2 regions of the Leucobacter sp. WKLB1 genome follow, and region 1 is predicted to be linked to the other one. Evidence: riboswitches for the same ligand, from Rfam matches in the RefSeq annotation. Region 1 holds a riboswitch; the other holds the start of a gene.
The links. A riboswitch is a leader RNA that binds a small molecule or an ion and turns the genes downstream of it on or off. The one in region 1 is predicted to bind thiamine pyrophosphate.

Region 1 (7,647 bases):
CGGCGCTCTCGCGCTCGGCATCGCGGGCATCGGCACCCAGGGCAAGTGGGTGTACGAGACGGTCGAGTCGGCGCACGAGGGGGCGTCCGAGGCAGTGCGCGCCGCGGGCGGATCGACCGCCGAGGTGACCCGCTGGGCGATCTGGCCCGCCGTCGCTCCGGCGCTGCTCTCGTTCGCGCTGTACCGCTTCGAGATCAACATCCGCACCTCCGCCGTGCTCGGTCTCGTCGGGGCGGGCGGCATCGGAAGTATGCTGTCGAACTACACCAACTATCGGCAGTGGGACACGGTGGGAATGCTCTTGATCGTCGTCATCGTGGCGACGATGCTCATGGATACGATCTCGGGCGCGATTCGTCGCCGGATCATGAACGGAAGCAGGTAACGGTGGCCTGGCACGGAGCTCCCGATGCGCGCCCCAGCGCACGCATCGCCTCACTCGCCCCCTCGCTGCAGCGCACCGAGCGCCGCGTGGTCGAAGCGATCGCCGCCGACCGCGAGCGCGCAGTCGCCTGCACCGCTCAGTCGCTCGCGGAGTGGGTGGAGGTGGGGCGCACCTCCGTGATCCGCGCCGCGCAATCGCTCGGCTACGAGGGGTACCCGCAGTTGCGCGTCGCACTTGTGCAAGAGCTCGCGCTCGAGGGTGCTGCTGCGGACGCCGCCGGTGGGTTCGGAGGTGGCTCGGGCGGGGGCGATGGTGCCGGATCAGCGGCGGGCGACGCCACGATCCTCGGCGCGCTGCGCTCGCGTATCGGCCGGCTCGCCGCACGCCTCGACGACACCCTGGCGGCACTCACCGTCGAGGGGGTCGACGCCTTCGTGCACGCCCTCGACGGTGCCGACCGACTGCTCGTGATCGCGAACGGGCTCTCGAGCCCGCTCGGGCTCGACTTCGCCATGCGCCTGAACTCGGCGGGACGCTCGGTCGAGCAGTTCGCCGACCCCATGGCGCAGCAGATCGCCGCCCGCCAGCTCGGTGCGGAGTCCGTCTGCGTCGTGTTCTCGGGGTCAGGCGCGAACCGCGCCACCCTCGAAGCGATGGATGCCGCGAAACGGAGTGGGGCCCAGGTGCTCGCGATCACCTCGTTCGCGCGCTCCGCCGTCGACCGCCGTGCCGATGTCTCGCTCGTCGTCCCGCCCGTGGGCGGCAGCTTCCACGATGAGCTCATCCACACCTCGCGCGCCGCGCTCATGCTGCTCACCGAACATCTCGTCGACGCGTTCGTCGAACTGCGGGGTGAGCGCGGCCAGGCTGCACGATCGGCGGTGCTCGACGTGCTCGCGGGCGCGCTCGAGGAGTAGATGAGCGCGGGGAGCGCGGACTGACCCCCGGGCGCGCGCCGCGACCCGCCGAGGTGATTAGTTCGAAACCGAGTGCTGGGGTATACCCCCAAGGAACTCTGATCTGAGATCTTTGAGCCGTCGTCCATCAGGCAGCGCCCAGAAGAGCCATCCATTTGTGGCACGCTGTCTCACGCCCCGAGCGGCGCCGGACGGTGACCAATGCACCTCATCGCCCACGACGAGCGACCCGTCCTGCTTAACTCTGGCGGTTACGCCGACGGCATCTCGATGCGTCGCATTCAATACTGTCTCAGGAACCAGGAGCCCCGCTCGTACCAGATGCTTTACTTCGACCCAATCACCCGCTTTGGACTGGGGATCTATGACGAGGCCAGAATGACCTTCGGGCACTGGCCAAATGCTCAATAGAGAGCTGATCATTTCATCCGTGCGGGAATCGATATGCCCCTCATCCCACTCGTCAGCTTCCGTGGCTTGTACCACTCGGCTCGTCATGTTGATTGTGCTGTGCTTCAGCAGGTCGGGCCGCTACTTCGCCCAGGAACCGTTCGACACTTTCGAGTTCAACGACTTCGTGAGCAATGTCAGGTTGCCGAGCCGGTGCACGTATGAATCTCTGACGTGCTCAGCATTCTCATCTGCCACAGGCCACGTGTCTTGCCAACGCTGAGGCAACAGATGCTCGATCGGGAGTTTGCCGCGCTGAACTTGCGGCTCTCGGGTCTCACCGCGGAACCAATCTTCGATCGATTCCAAATACATCCGAAGTCGGCCACGTGGAAAGCGCCAGTAGACAGCTTCAGCCGCCAACGCATGCCGGACCTCAATGTCTGCCGGCCAATACGAGCTTGTGGAATTGAACCGAGAGACAAAAGATCTGATTCTCTCAACGAGCTCCTCTTCTCCGGTGCTCGAATTTGTTCGGATCATCTCAGCTACCAGGCGGCCCAAGTCTGAGTTCGTCAAACGGAGGAGCTGGCGTCGGTACACCCAGCTTTCCGCGATCTCGATGACCGAGCTGATCGTGGATTCCGCAAGGGATCGTTGGGGGTTGGTGAGCCAAATCAGCAACGGTTTCAACAGCTCGGTCCCGCTTGCGCGGAGCCGGTAGTAGGCCAGTTCAACACGCGAGAGGTTGCCGTCAGTGCGCGCTGCCGCTTCCGTGAAGCGCTGGTACAGCTCAGCTTCCACCTGGAGACCGGGGAGTAGCTCGCGAATGTTGACGTGATCGTTCGAGTCGATAAATTCTTTAAATCGACCGAACGTGGCGTGTGGGCTGACCTCGTCTCCGAGGCGAGACACTAGCCATTGATTCAGGAACAGAGAACTTCTGCTGATGAGCTGACGACCGACGCTTACTTCTTTTTCCCAGAATCGACCGTCGAAAGGCCAATGCTTGGCGTACAACTCCTTGCCGTCGTTGCCCTCGTTTTGCAATCGTTGAAATACAAAGTTGCGGACGAGATCAGAGGCGGTGAGGGGTGTCCCGCGAGCATTCAGGGTCTCGAAGATCTCCTGAGAATCCTCATTCTCCGACAGGTTAATTGACACAAGCTGAAGTCCGCTTTGCAACACATCGGTAAGTACGTCTGATTTTGAATCGAACACTCGGGGATCCGCGTCACGGTCCCCAAGCCAGGACTCGACAGCGCGAGAGAAATATGCATGCGCTCGAACGATGCGAGAATCGGCAAAATTCAGATCAGCGTAGTCAGCTCCTGGAGGCGCATTCATCACCTCAATGAAAGCTTCGCGATCTCGGTTGAGATGCCGAAGCTTCAACGGGCTATCGCCCGGTTCGACGAAATGAGCCTGATTGTGAGTGAGCGCCTCAAGTTTTCCCGCGAGTCGCTCATGGCCCTGGGTATCGAGCACCGCAGCAGTAGCGTCCATGAGGAGTTGCAATGTGGTGAGTCGCTGTTGTCCATCAATGACGTTCCACTCGGGGAGACTTCCAGGCACTGCGTTCGCGGCCTGCAATACGAGCGCCCCGAGAAAGTGGCTCGAGTGCGCCGTGAGCGGAGAGCTCAATCGTCGTTCTACGGTCCGAACGACGTCTTTCCACAGCGGCGCCCACTGATCTGACTCTTCCCAAACGTAGGGACGCTGGAACAAGGGGATCACGAGATGCTGTGGAAGATTAAACAGCTCCAACGGGGTCCGCTTTAAAGTGTCCATGTGCTTAGTGTGGCACGCATCCCGATGCCGTATTGAGCTCAATTTCCTGATCTGGAATTCAACCCGGGTCTCGACCCTCGGCGCGTCCGGCTACGCGCTGAGGTGATCCCGCAGCGTGACGCCGGAGTAGTCACGCCGGAAGATGCCGCGTCGCTGCAGCTCGGGGACCACGCCGTTCACGAAGTCCTCGAACGACGAGTGATAGAGCGCCGGCATGATGATGAACCCGTCGGCGGCCTCGCTCTCGAACAGGTGCTGCAGCTCGTCGGCGATCGTTGCGGGTGAGCCGACGAACTGCGGGTGCAGCTGATTCAGCGCCTGCTCGATCGCGAGATCCGCCACGGTGAACCCGCGCCGTTCGCTGACCGCGGCGAGCATGTCTTCGAACCCGACGCTGCCGGTCGCCCCGCGGTGGGAGGCGAGCACCTCGGTCGCGCGGGCCCCCGGGTCGAGCGACTCCGCATGCAGCAACCGGCCGAGCTTTTCGAGGGCGCCGGGCAGGTCGATCTGGGCGACGAGCGCGGCGAGCTTCGCCTGCGCCTCAGCGTCGGTCCACCCGACCACCGGCTGCACGCCCTGCAACACGCGGATCGCATCGGGATCCCGGCCGTGGTCGAGGCGCGCGCGATCCCGAATCTCGGTGCGCAGCTCGCGCATGGCCTCGGGGGAGTCGCCGATTGCGAACACCACCTCGGCCCAGCGCGCGGCGAACGCCCGGCCGCGCGGTGACGACCCCGCCTGCATGAGCACCGGGAACCCCTGCGGGCTCTGCGGCAGGGTCAGCGGACCGCGTGAGAGCGGCCCGGCGACGCGGTGCACGCGGGTGGCATCGGCGAACTCGCCGGTCGCCTGATCGTGCACCAGCGCTTCGGGTTCCCAACTGCGCCACAGCTCGACCACGGTGTCGACCACCGCGTCAGCGTGATCGTAGCAATCGGCCGGGGGAGCGATGCCGTCGTGCCCCTGGTTGTGTGCCTCGGCGTCGGTGGTCGAGGTGACGATGTTCCAGGCGGCGCGGCCGCCCGACAGGTGATCGACGGAGAGCAGCTGCCGAGCGATCGTGTACGGCGGCACGAAGCTCGTCGACACCGTCGCCCCCAGGCCGATGCGGGAGGTGGCACCCGCGACGAGCGACACCTTCGTGATCGGGTCGAGGTAGATCGCGCCCTTGCCCGCGGTGCGCAGCGTCGTCGCGAAATCACCCGCACCGTCTTCGGGCACTGCCAGCGCATCCGCGAAGAAGACCATGTCGAAGCAGCCGCGCTCCAGCGTGCGCCCGAGATCGGCGTAGAACGCGCCGCTCAGCCAGTCGGAGCGCCCCAGCGGGTTGCGCCAGTTCTCGGAGTACTGGCTCGTCGGCGGGTTCACCATGCCGACCAGGTGCATGCTGCGGGGTGCACCGGTAAGTGAACGTGCGCCGGTGCCGGTCATGCCGTGGGCTCGGGAGCCGGGGTGCCCGCGATCGACGGGCTGTTGATGGAGACCGTGAGGTGCGTCACGACGTGCTGCACCGTGGCGCCCACGCCGATCCACGCGTTCGCGGCCGTCTCGAGCACCGCCGCGAGGTCACCATCGAGCCGGGTGGCGTAGTGGTCGGAGCCCGAGTAGACGCCCTCGTGCTTCGCCCGCTCGATGGCCGCGTAGATCGGCGTCATGTGGTCGGTGGGCGCCGAGTCAGCACGCGTAGAGCCGGCAAGCGCTCCGTCTGCGGCGTGCGCGTCGAGCAGCGGATAGAGCGACCAGTGCGCTCGGGCGCGCACCCCGGTGGGCGACAACGCGATCGGAGCCGACGCCAGCGCGTGCACCCCGGGCGGCAGCGCGCACTGCAACTCGCCGGGGCATCCCCGCGACAGCAGGATCGCGGCCGACAGGTGCGCGCCGCTCGCCGCAGCCGCCGCGATCACGTCGCGCACGTACTCGAGCACCCGCTGCTCGCTTCCGGTGATGAACGTCGAGATGTCGTTCGTCTCGACGGTGAGCGCATCAGCCGAGGCGCTTGCGAGGGCGCCCAAGATGATCCGGACGTACTCGGAGTCGTACACCGAGAGCGTGAAGCGGGCTCCGACGCCGTACTCCACGGGCGTCATCGGCTGGGTCGGGGCCTGATCGCCACATTCGGCCTGATCGCCTGATGCCGGCTGAGGGGTCGATGCGGGCTGCGCGCTCGGTGGGGTCTGTGTCACGCAGCCCACCCTAGGGGACGAGGCGCGCCCGCCGCACAAATGTTGCTAGGGTGAGTGCCACACGGGAGTCCGGTAGGCCGGGCTGAGAGGAAAGTACTCAACTTTCGACCGTCGAACCTGATCTGGATCATGCCAGCGCAGGGAGACACTCTACGAACCCGTGCCCCATTCACCACAGAAGGGCACGCTTTCATGCGCAACCACTCCACCCATCCGCGCCGCGACGCGGGCTTCAGCACGCGCCGGATCGCCGCAGGGCTCATCGCCGCGGCGCTCGCCGCAGGGCTCGCGAGCTGCTCCACCGCAGCCGACGCGAACGACACGGCGACGACCGGTTCCGACACAGCCGCCCCGGTCACCTTCGCGCTCGATTGGGCGCCGAACACGAACCACATCGGGGTCTACGTCGCCGACGAACTCGGCTACTTCGACGATGCCGGGCTCGACGTCGAGATTCTGCCCTACGGTACGACGTCGGCGACGCAGCTCGTCTCGGCCGGTGAGGCCGACTTCGGCGTCGGCGGGCAGTCGGGGGTGCAGATGGCGCGCACCGCGGGGCTCGATCTCGTGTCGGTCTACCGGGTGACGCAGAGCGACTCCGGTCGCATCGTGGCGCTGGCCGACCGAGACGATATCACCCGTCCGAAAGACCTCGACGGTCAGACGTTCGGCGGCTTCGGTGCCCCGCTGTACTCGGCGCTGGCAGAGGCGACGATTGCGGGCGACGGCGGCACCGGCGACTTCACCGAGGTCACGCTCGACACCGGTGCCTACGAAGCGCTCTCACAAGGCCGCATCGACTTCACGCTGTCGGTGGCGACCTGGGAAGATCTGCAGGCGAAGATCGACGGGCACCCCTACCGCGAGTTCAGCTACCAGGATTTCGGGGTGCCCGAGCAGCAGTCGACGGGCATCGTCTCGAGCGAGGCCTACCTCGACGCGCACCCCGACGAAGCCCGCGCGTTCGTGCAGGCGGTCGCCCGCGGGTACGCCTACGCTGCCGAGCACCCGGAGGAAGCCGCCGATCTGCTCATCGAGGCGAACCCTGACACGCTCGGCACCGCGACCGAGCTGGTGCACCAGAGCGCGAAATTGCTCGCCGACGAGTACCTCACCTCACCCGACCGCGAGATCGGAGCGGCGAACCCTGACGCATGGAACGCATTCGGGGCGTTCCTGGTCGATGGCGGCTTCCTTACCGACGCCGACGGCGCGACGGTGACCGAAGCGCCCGACTGGAGCGACTACTACACCGACGAATACCTCGAGTGACATTCGTCCGAGACGCGGTGAGCGCGACGGTGCGGCGGGTGCTCCCGCCCGCCGTCGCGCTCGTCGCGTTGCTCGGCCTCTGGCAATGGGTCGCGGTCGCGGGCATCGTTCCCTCAGAACTGCTGCCGTCGCCGACCCGCGTCGCATCGTCTGGGGCCACCGAGCGCTCCGCACTGCTGCACCATGCGCTGCCGACCCTGCTGGCAACACTGACCGGGTTCAGTCTCTCGGTCGTCGTGGCCGCGCTCACCGCGACGGTGCTCGATTTCTCACGGGTGCTCCGATCAGCGTTGCTGCCGCTGCTGATCGTCAGTCAGACCCTTCCCCTCATCGCGATCGCGCCCTTGGTGGTGCTCTGGTTCGGGTTCGGGTTGGTGCCGAAGATTCTGCTCGTCGCGTTCGTCACCTACTTTCCGATGGTCGTGGGCCTGCTGCGCGGTTTCGCATCCGCCGACCCCGACGCCGAGCAGCTCTTGCGGTCGATGGGGGCGTCGCGCGTTTCGGTCTTCCGTCTCGTGCGGCTGCCCTCGGCCATGCCGTCCTTCTTCTCGGCACTGCGCATCTCGATCACCTATGCGGTGGTCGGTGCGATCTTCGCCGAGTATGCCGGGGCGGTCGCAGGGCTCGGCGTGTACATGCAATCGGCGAAGAATGTTTTCCGCACCGACCTCGTGCTCGCGGCAGTGGGCGTCAGCACCGCGCTGACGCT
Region 2 (7,647 bases), 1.0 Mb from region 1:
CAGATGATGTACGAGCTGCGCGATCTGGGCTTCTCGACCGCCATCGGCATCGGCGGCGACCCCGTCATCGGCACGACGCACATCGACGCGCTCGCCGCGTTCGAGGCCGACCCCGAGACGCAGGCCATCGTGATGATCGGTGAGATCGGCGGCGACGCCGAAGAGCGCGCGGCCGAGTTCATCAAGGCCAACGTGACAAAGCCGGTCGTCGGCTACGTCGCCGGCTTCACCGCGCCCGAAGGCAAGACGATGGGCCACGCGGGCGCCATCGTCTCGGGTTCGGCCGGCACCGCTCAGGCGAAGAAGGAGGCCCTCGAGGCCGCCGGCGTCAAGGTCGGCAAGACACCGACCGAGACCGCCGAACTGCTGCGCGCGGCGTTCTCCCAGCTGTAAACGCGTCAGCGTTTACCGCGAACCGCGCCAGGCAGTCGCTGCACGGCAAGCAGCACACGCTCGTCAACGGGCCGGTCACCCTCGGGTGGCCGGCCCGTTGCGTTGGGGCCGGGTGGGTTCGGTGCGGCGACGCACCGGCGGCACGCCCGCACGGGAGCGTCTCGGCTCGGCATTTCTCTCGCGGAGTAAGCTTCTGACGATGAGATCTTTGGTGACCGCGGTGATCGCCGCAATCGAAGCCGTCGCGGTGGCATTCGCCGGGCTCGCGGTCGTCGCGGTACCCGGAGTACTGCTCTGGATCGTGACGTTCGGGCTCTCCGCTGAGCCGGCAGCGGTCACGTCGGCGGTCACCGGAGTGTGGCTGCTCGCTCACTTCGTGCCGCTGCACTTCGCGGTGCCCGCTGAAGCTGCGCTTGCGATGGGGCTTGCACCTGAAGCGCTGCAATTCACGCTCTCGATCGCTCCGCTCGGCATCACCCTCGTCACCGTGCTGCTCGCGCTGCGCTCGGGCTGGCGGTTCGCGGCTCGCGGAGGCGTCGGGGCATTCGGTGCGCTGGGGGGCGCGGCCGGGTTCGGTGGCATCGCGTTCGCGGCGGCGGCGCTCGCCGCACCACTGCTGGTCTGGCCCCACGCGCTCGCCGCCGCGGTTGCGGCCGCCGTATTCGGGCTGTCCTCGCTCGCCGCCTTCGTCGTGCGGGCCGCGATCGACGGGCACGATTGGTGGCACGCGCTGGTGCGCCAGGTGCAGCGCGGCCTGGAGGCGCTCGACTTCCGAGGCGCGGCATCGCTCCCTGCTCGCGGCGCCGAAGCGATTCGGCTTGCTGCAGCATCGATCGCGCTCGTCATCGGGCTCGCCGCGGTCGCGTTCTCGATTGCCGTGATCACGAGTTACGCCGATGTCACCGCGCTCACGCAGAGTCTGCAGCTCGACCCTCTCGGCTCGCTCACCGTATTCATTTCGCAACTGGCTCTGGTGCCGACGGCAATTGTCTGGAGTCTGTCTTGGCTTGCCGGGCCCGGGTTCGCGGTCGGCGTCGGCAGCTCGACGACGCCGTTCGAAACGCTCCTCGGCCCATTGCCGGCGCTGCCGATCTTCGGGGCGATCCCGTCGAGCTGGGGCGCGTTCGGTGGAGTGGCGCCCGCCATCATCGTGCTCGCCGCGATCGTGCTCGGCGTGCGGTTCGCGAGGCGGCCCGCGCAGCGCCGTTCGGGGTGGTCGGTGGTGCTGGCCGCACCGGTCTTCGCTGGCCTGTGCACGGGCCTCGTCGCGGTGGGGCTGGCCGCGGCTGCGGGGGGCGCGATGGGGCCGGATCGCCTCGCCGAGAACGGCCCGCACCCCTGGGCATTCGGCGGGTTTCTCGCGCTCGAGGTCGGCGCCGGGCTGCTGCTGGGTGCGCTGGCGGGCCGAATGGATGTGCAACAGGTGCGCTCCGCGATGCCCGAGCGCGTCGCGGACGCGACGCCGGCGCTCGTGGGATTGACGCTGGGGCGCCGTCGTCGCGCCGAGCCAGTTGAGGCCGATATCGTTTCGGCGCATCTGGCCGTTCCAGATGCGTTCGATGTTGCGGATGCCTATGAAACGGTGGAGCTCGAGCGGTCGGCCGTCGACGAGGCCCACCGCGACGACGAGTATCTGGACGATGCACCCGTCGATGCCGGGAACGATGAGACGGCAGCGTTCGAGACCGGGCGCATCGGAACTGCTGAGTTCGAGACGGCGCAATTCGAGAGCGCAGAGTTCGAGACGGCTCAGATCGACGCAGACGATCTCGAGGCGGCGTCGAGTGCCTCGATGCCGTTCGATACACAGCCGGAGCCCGATCAGGCCGCACGCGACGCCAATGCTGACCACAGCAGCGCAGATCCGGAGCTCAGCGAAGCCGACCTGCTCCGCGCCTACGCCTGGGACGCGGCGCCCGAAACCACTAAAGCATCGTCTGATGCGGAGGACCACGGCGAAAAACGCTCCGGTTGGCGCTGGCCGGGCGGCGGGCACTAAGGTATAGAGGGCAATCCACGGGAGTCCTGACGCGCAGGGCTGAGAGGGAGCACGCGAGCTCCGACCGTCAACCTGATCTGGTTCATGCCAGCGGAGGAAGGAAGCACTCAATGACGCCTATCCACTTTTCCCGTCGCGCGCGGCGATCGGCACTGGTCTCGGTGACGGCAGCGGCCGCACTCGGTCTCGTGCTGACGGGGTGCACCACCGGTGCCGCCGATGAAGCCGATGCGAAGACGGTGACGCTGATCGTGCACGACTCGTTTCCGAACGACGACTTCGCCACAGCTGCGAGTGCCGCGACCGGCTACGACGTGCAGGTCGTCTCGGCAGGAGACGGGGGCGAGCTCACGAACAAGCTCGTGCTCACGAAGGGCGCGCCCGTCGCCGATGCGTTCTTCGGCGTCGACAACATCTTTGCATCGCGGCTCGTCGACAACGGCGTGGTGAAGGAGTACGTCCCAGCAGAGCTTCCCGACGGCGCGCTCGACTTCGCGGTTTCCAAGCTGCAGACCGATAGCCGACACGCGGGCCACATCGAAGCAACCGGCATGATCCCGGTCGACCACGGTTCCACCTGCATCAACATCGACACCGCCTGGTTTGCCGAGCACGGCGTCGCCGAGCCGCAGACGTATGCCGATCTGGCGAAGCCCGACTACCGCGACCTCACCGTGTTGCTCGACCCGACCGCATCGTCGACAGGCAGCTCGTTCTTGATCGGCACGGTCGAGGAGTTCGGCGAAGACGGATTCGCGGACTACTGGCAGCAGCTCGTCGACAACGGCGCCCGCATCGAGCAGGGCTGGAGCGACGCCTACTACGGGCAGTTCACGCAGGGCGGCGAAGACGGCACGCGTCCGATCGTCGTGTCGTACGCGTCGTCGCCGGCGTTCACCGTGAACGACGCGGGCACTGCGTCGAGCACCGCTGCACTGCTCGACACCTGCACGCAGCAGGTCGAGTACGCCGGAGTGCTGCAGGGTGCCGCCAACGAAGCCGGAGCCGAGGCCGTCGTCGACTACCTCGTCTCGCACGAGTTCCAGCAGACTATCCCTGAAGCGATGTATATGGTGCCCGTCGACAGTTCGGTGGAACTCCCCGAAGCATGGGCGAAGTTCGCTCCCGAGCCCGCGGCCGACCAGACGCACGATCTTACTGCGTCGGAGATTGAGGCCGGGCGCGAGGGCTGGCTGAAGACGCTGGGCGAGCAGATCGGACTCTGACGCCTTGGGCCGCGGAGGAAGAGCGCCCGAGCAGGCGCCGCGACCGCGGCAGTCCATGCCCCGGGATACGCGGCGAACCCTGAGCACCGGCCCGTGGGGTGTCGCGGCGTGGACGGCGGCGACGGCCGTGCCGCTCGCCTTCCTCGCGCTCTTCTTCCTGTGGCCCGTGGTGTCGCTCATCGCGACGGGGTTCGTCGATGACGGTGCGCTCGACTTCAGCGGCATCCCCGAGGTGTTCGGCGCGGGGCGCACCTGGCGGGTCATCGGTCAGACGCTCGCCCAGGCCGGTGTCGCGACGCTCATCTCGCTCGCGCTGGGTGTGCCCGCGGCGTACGTGCTCTACCGCCTCGACTTTCCGGGGCAGGGCCTGCTGCGGGGCTTTCTCACCGTTCCGTTCGTGCTGCCGTCGGTGGTGGTGGGCGTCGCGTTCTCCGCGCTGCTCGGCGCGGGCGGTCCGTTCGCAGGGTGGGGCCTTGACCGGAGCTTTGCCGCGGTGGTACTCGCCCTCGCGTTTCCGAACGTGGGTGTGGTGGCGCGCACCGTCGGGGGGTTCTGGGCGAGGCTCGACGACACCTCCGAGCAGGCGGCGCGGGTGCTCGGTGCCTCGCGAGCGCGGGCCTGGACCCTCGTGACTCTGCCCGCGCTCGGGCCAGCGCTTGCCTCGGCGGCGTCGCTCGTCTTCCTCTTCTGTTCCACGTCTTTCGGCATTGTGCTCATTCTCGGCGGCTCGGCGTTCGCGAACGTGGAGACCGAGATCTACCGGCTCACGGTGCAGTACCTCGACCTGCGGGGCGCCGCCGTGCTGTCGATCGCGCAGTTCGCGATCGTCGGGTTCGCGCTCGTGGTGTCGTCGCGACTGCGCAGGGCAGGCGAACGAGCGGTGCAGTTGCGTGAGGATCGCGCGCACGGGGCGCGCCCCCGTCGCGTCGACATCCCGGCGCTGGTGGTGTTCGGGGCGACGATGGCTCTGCTGCACGCGCTGCCGCTCATCACCCTGCTGTCGCGGTCGCTGCGGGATCGCAGCGGTGCGTGGACGCTCGCAAACTACACGGCCCTCGTCGTGCCTCCCGAAGGGTTGCCGATCGACGGCTCGGTGCTCTCGGCGATCCTCGCGTCGCTCCGCATCGCGGTGGTGGCGGCGCTCCTCGCAATGGTGCTCGGGGCCCTGCTCGCGCTCGTGCTGTCGCGCCGGCCCCGATCCCGAACCCTGCGCCGCGGCATCGACCTGTTCGACGGCCTCGTCATGTTGCCTCTCGGAGTGTCGGCAGTGACCCTCGGATTCGGGCTGCTGCTCACGATGCATCGGCCGCTCGGCATCGGATTGGATCTGCGCACCTCGACCGCGCTCATCCCGATCGCGCAGGCGCTGGTCGCCCTGCCGCTCGTGGTGCGCACGCTGCTGCCCGTGCTGAGGGGCATCGCCCCCGAACTGCGCGACGCCGCCGCCTCGCTCGGGGCGGGGCCGTTCGCGATGCTGCGCGTGATCGACGTGCCGCTGCTCGGGCGGTCGACGGGGCTCGCGCTCGGCTTCGCCTTCGCGGCCTCGCTCGGCGAGTTCGGGGCCACGTCGTTTCTGGTGCGGCCGGGGGAGCAGACGCTGCCGGTCGCGGTGGCGGCGCTCATCGGTCACCAGGCACCGGGCAGTTACGGTGCCGGCCTCGCCGGGGCGGTGGTGCTCGGCGTGCTCACCGCGGGCGTCATGCTGCTGGCGGAGCGCTGGCGCACTGACGGGAATCGGGAGTTCTGATGCAGACATTTGCGGTGGACTGGGATGTGCTCATCATCGACGGGCGCTCGGGGTCGGGCAAGACCCAGCTGGCGGCTGTGATGCAGCAGTACTGCGCGGCATCGGGCCGTCCGGCGGAGCTGCTGCACGTCGAAGAGCTGTACCCCGGGTGGGACGGGCTGGGTGCCGGATCGCTCGGCGTCGCCCGTGCACTGCGCGAGGGCGGATTCGCCGCCTACGACTGGATCGCGGAGCGCTTCGGCGCGTGGAATCCGTTGGCGCCCCGTTTGCCCCTCATCATCGAGGGGTGCGGGGCGTTGACTGCCGAGAACGTGGTGGCGGCGCGCGAGTGGGGTGCGCGGACCTCGGGTGGAGAGCGGGAGCCCCGTGTGCGCAGCATCTGGCTCGAGTGCGCGGCCGCGGAGCGCAAAGCGCGGGCCCTCGCCCGAGACGGCGACACGTACGCGCCCCATTGGGAGCGCTGGGCTGCTCAGGAGGACGCGCACTACGCCGCGCACCAGCCCTGGCTCATCGCGGACGACGTACGGGAGTGCTGAGCCGCCGCGGCGCCTTCGCGGCTTCGTGGCTCGGGGCCGCAGTGCGGGCCGGAGCGGCGCGACGCAGCGGCAGCGAAATGAGTCGCTCCGCGCGTCGCGTAGACTGATCCGGTGCTGAAAATCGCGGTTCTCATCTCCGGTGGCGGCAGCAACCTCAAAGCGCTGATCGACGCGACCGCCGACCCCGAGTTTCCGGCACGCATCGTCTGCGTCGGCTCCGACACCGAAGCGGCGGGTCTCGACCACGCCCGTGCCGCAGGCATTCCCACGTTCGTCGTGCGCCCGCGCGACTCCAGTACGCGTGAGGAGTGGGGGCAGGTGCTGGCCGCCGCCATTCAGGAGCACGGCGTCGGCAGCGGCCCTGATGCCGGCCTCGTCGTGAGTGCCGGTCTGATGCGCATTCTGCCACCCGGCTTCGTGCGCGAGTTCAGCCCGCGCCTCATCAATACGCACCCTGCGCTGCTCCCGGCCTTCCCCGGCGCCCACGCCGTCCGCGATGCGCTCGCCGCGGGTGCTGAGCGCACCGGCGTTACCGTGCACGTCATCGACGAGGGCGTCGACACCGGCCCCGTGCTGCGCCAGGCCGCCGTCGAGGTGCAGCCCGGCGAAACCGAAGACGAGCTGCACGAACGCATCAAGCAGCTGGAACGCCCGCTGCTCGTGCAGACCGTGCGCGACATCGCACTCGGGCAGCTCACGCTGCCGCGGGCCGGGTGATCCCGCACCGCCGTGGGTGACCCAGCGACCCCTCACACCCTTCCGAAGCCAGCGAACACGAACCCGAGGAGCCCTTCCGCATGGCAGTTCAGAGCCACGATCCGAGCCTGTACGAACACCGCGACCAGATTCCCGTGCGCCGCGCGCTCATCTCCGTGAGCGACAAGACCCGCCTGCTCGACCTCGCCGCTGCGCTCGCCGCAGCCGGTGTCGAGATCGTCTCGACCGGTTCGACGGCCTCGACGATCCGCGAAGCGGGCCACGCGGTGACCGACGTCGCCGAGGTCACCGGGTTCGCCGAGGCGCTTGATGGGCGCGTGAAGACGCTGCACCCCGCCGTGCACTCCGGCCTGCTCGCCGACCTGCGCCTCGCAGACCACCGCGCACAGCTCGAGACGCTCGGCTTCGCCGCGTTCGAGCTCGTCGTCGTGAACCTGTACCCGTTCGAAGAGACGGTCGCCTCGGGCAAGCCCGCCGCCGACGTCATCGAGAACGTCGACATCGGCGGCCCCGCAATGGTGCGCGCGAGCGCGAAGAACCACGCGAACGCGGCCGTTGTGGTCTCCCCGGCGCGCTACGACGAGGTCATTGCCGCGGTGCAGGCCGGCGGCACGACCCTCGCCCAGCGCCGTTCGCTCGCGACCGAGGCGTTCGTGCACACCGCGCAGTACGACGCGGCCGTCGCCAACTGGTTCCTCGAGCAGGAGGATGCCGAGTGGGGCGCTGCCGAGACGCTTGAGGCGCCGTCTGACGAGGCCTCGATCGACAGCATCTTCGCAACGACCGAGGGCTACGTCGGCTACGAGGTCTTCGGCCTGCGCGAGTCGGTGCTGCGCTACGGCGAGAACAGCCACCAGCGCGGCGCACTGTTCACCGAGAACGAGGGCGCCGGCATCGCGCAGGCAACCCAGTTGCACGGCAAAGAGATGTCGTACAACAATTACGTCGACGCCGATGCCGCACTGCGCGCCGCGTTCGATCACGAGCGCCCGGCCGTGGCCATCATCAAGCACGCGAACCCCTGCGGCA

Region 2: another riboswitch for thiamine pyrophosphate. It lies ahead of ACZF5Y_RS11300 (thiamine ABC transporter substrate-binding protein); the one in region 1 lies ahead of ACZF5Y_RS06505 (ABC transporter substrate-binding protein).

What each region holds. Positions count from the first base shown of each region.
Region 1 covers NZ_AP046115.1:1,431,257-1,438,903, forward strand. Annotated here, with positions in the region: gene phnE (phosphonate ABC transporter, permease protein PhnE) at 1-385, shown strand, start outside; gene ACZF5Y_RS06480 (MurR/RpiR family transcriptional regulator) at 388-1,302, shown strand; gene ACZF5Y_RS06485 (restriction system modified-DNA reader domain-containing protein) at 1,360-1,800, opposite strand; gene ACZF5Y_RS06490 (DUF262 domain-containing protein) at 1,834-3,483, opposite strand; gene ACZF5Y_RS06495 (NtaA/DmoA family FMN-dependent monooxygenase) at 3,574-4,914, opposite strand; gene ACZF5Y_RS06500 (YkoF family thiamine/hydroxymethylpyrimidine-binding protein) at 4,911-5,666, opposite strand; TPP riboswitch at 5,718-5,827, shown strand; gene ACZF5Y_RS06505 (ABC transporter substrate-binding protein) at 5,859-6,938, shown strand; gene ACZF5Y_RS06510 (ABC transporter permease) at 6,935-7,647, shown strand, end outside.
Region 2 covers NZ_AP046115.1:2,477,853-2,485,499, reverse strand. Annotated here, with positions in the region: gene sucD (succinate--CoA ligase subunit alpha) at 1-393, shown strand, start outside; gene ACZF5Y_RS11305 (cell division protein PerM) at 593-2,392, shown strand; TPP riboswitch at 2,400-2,508, shown strand; gene ACZF5Y_RS11300 (thiamine ABC transporter substrate-binding protein) at 2,503-3,618, shown strand; gene ACZF5Y_RS11295 (ABC transporter permease) at 3,674-5,365, shown strand; gene ACZF5Y_RS11290 (nucleoside/nucleotide kinase family protein) at 5,365-5,901, shown strand; gene purN (phosphoribosylglycinamide formyltransferase) at 6,013-6,618, shown strand; gene purH (bifunctional phosphoribosylaminoimidazolecarboxamide formyltransferase/IMP cyclohydrolase) at 6,699-7,647, shown strand, end outside.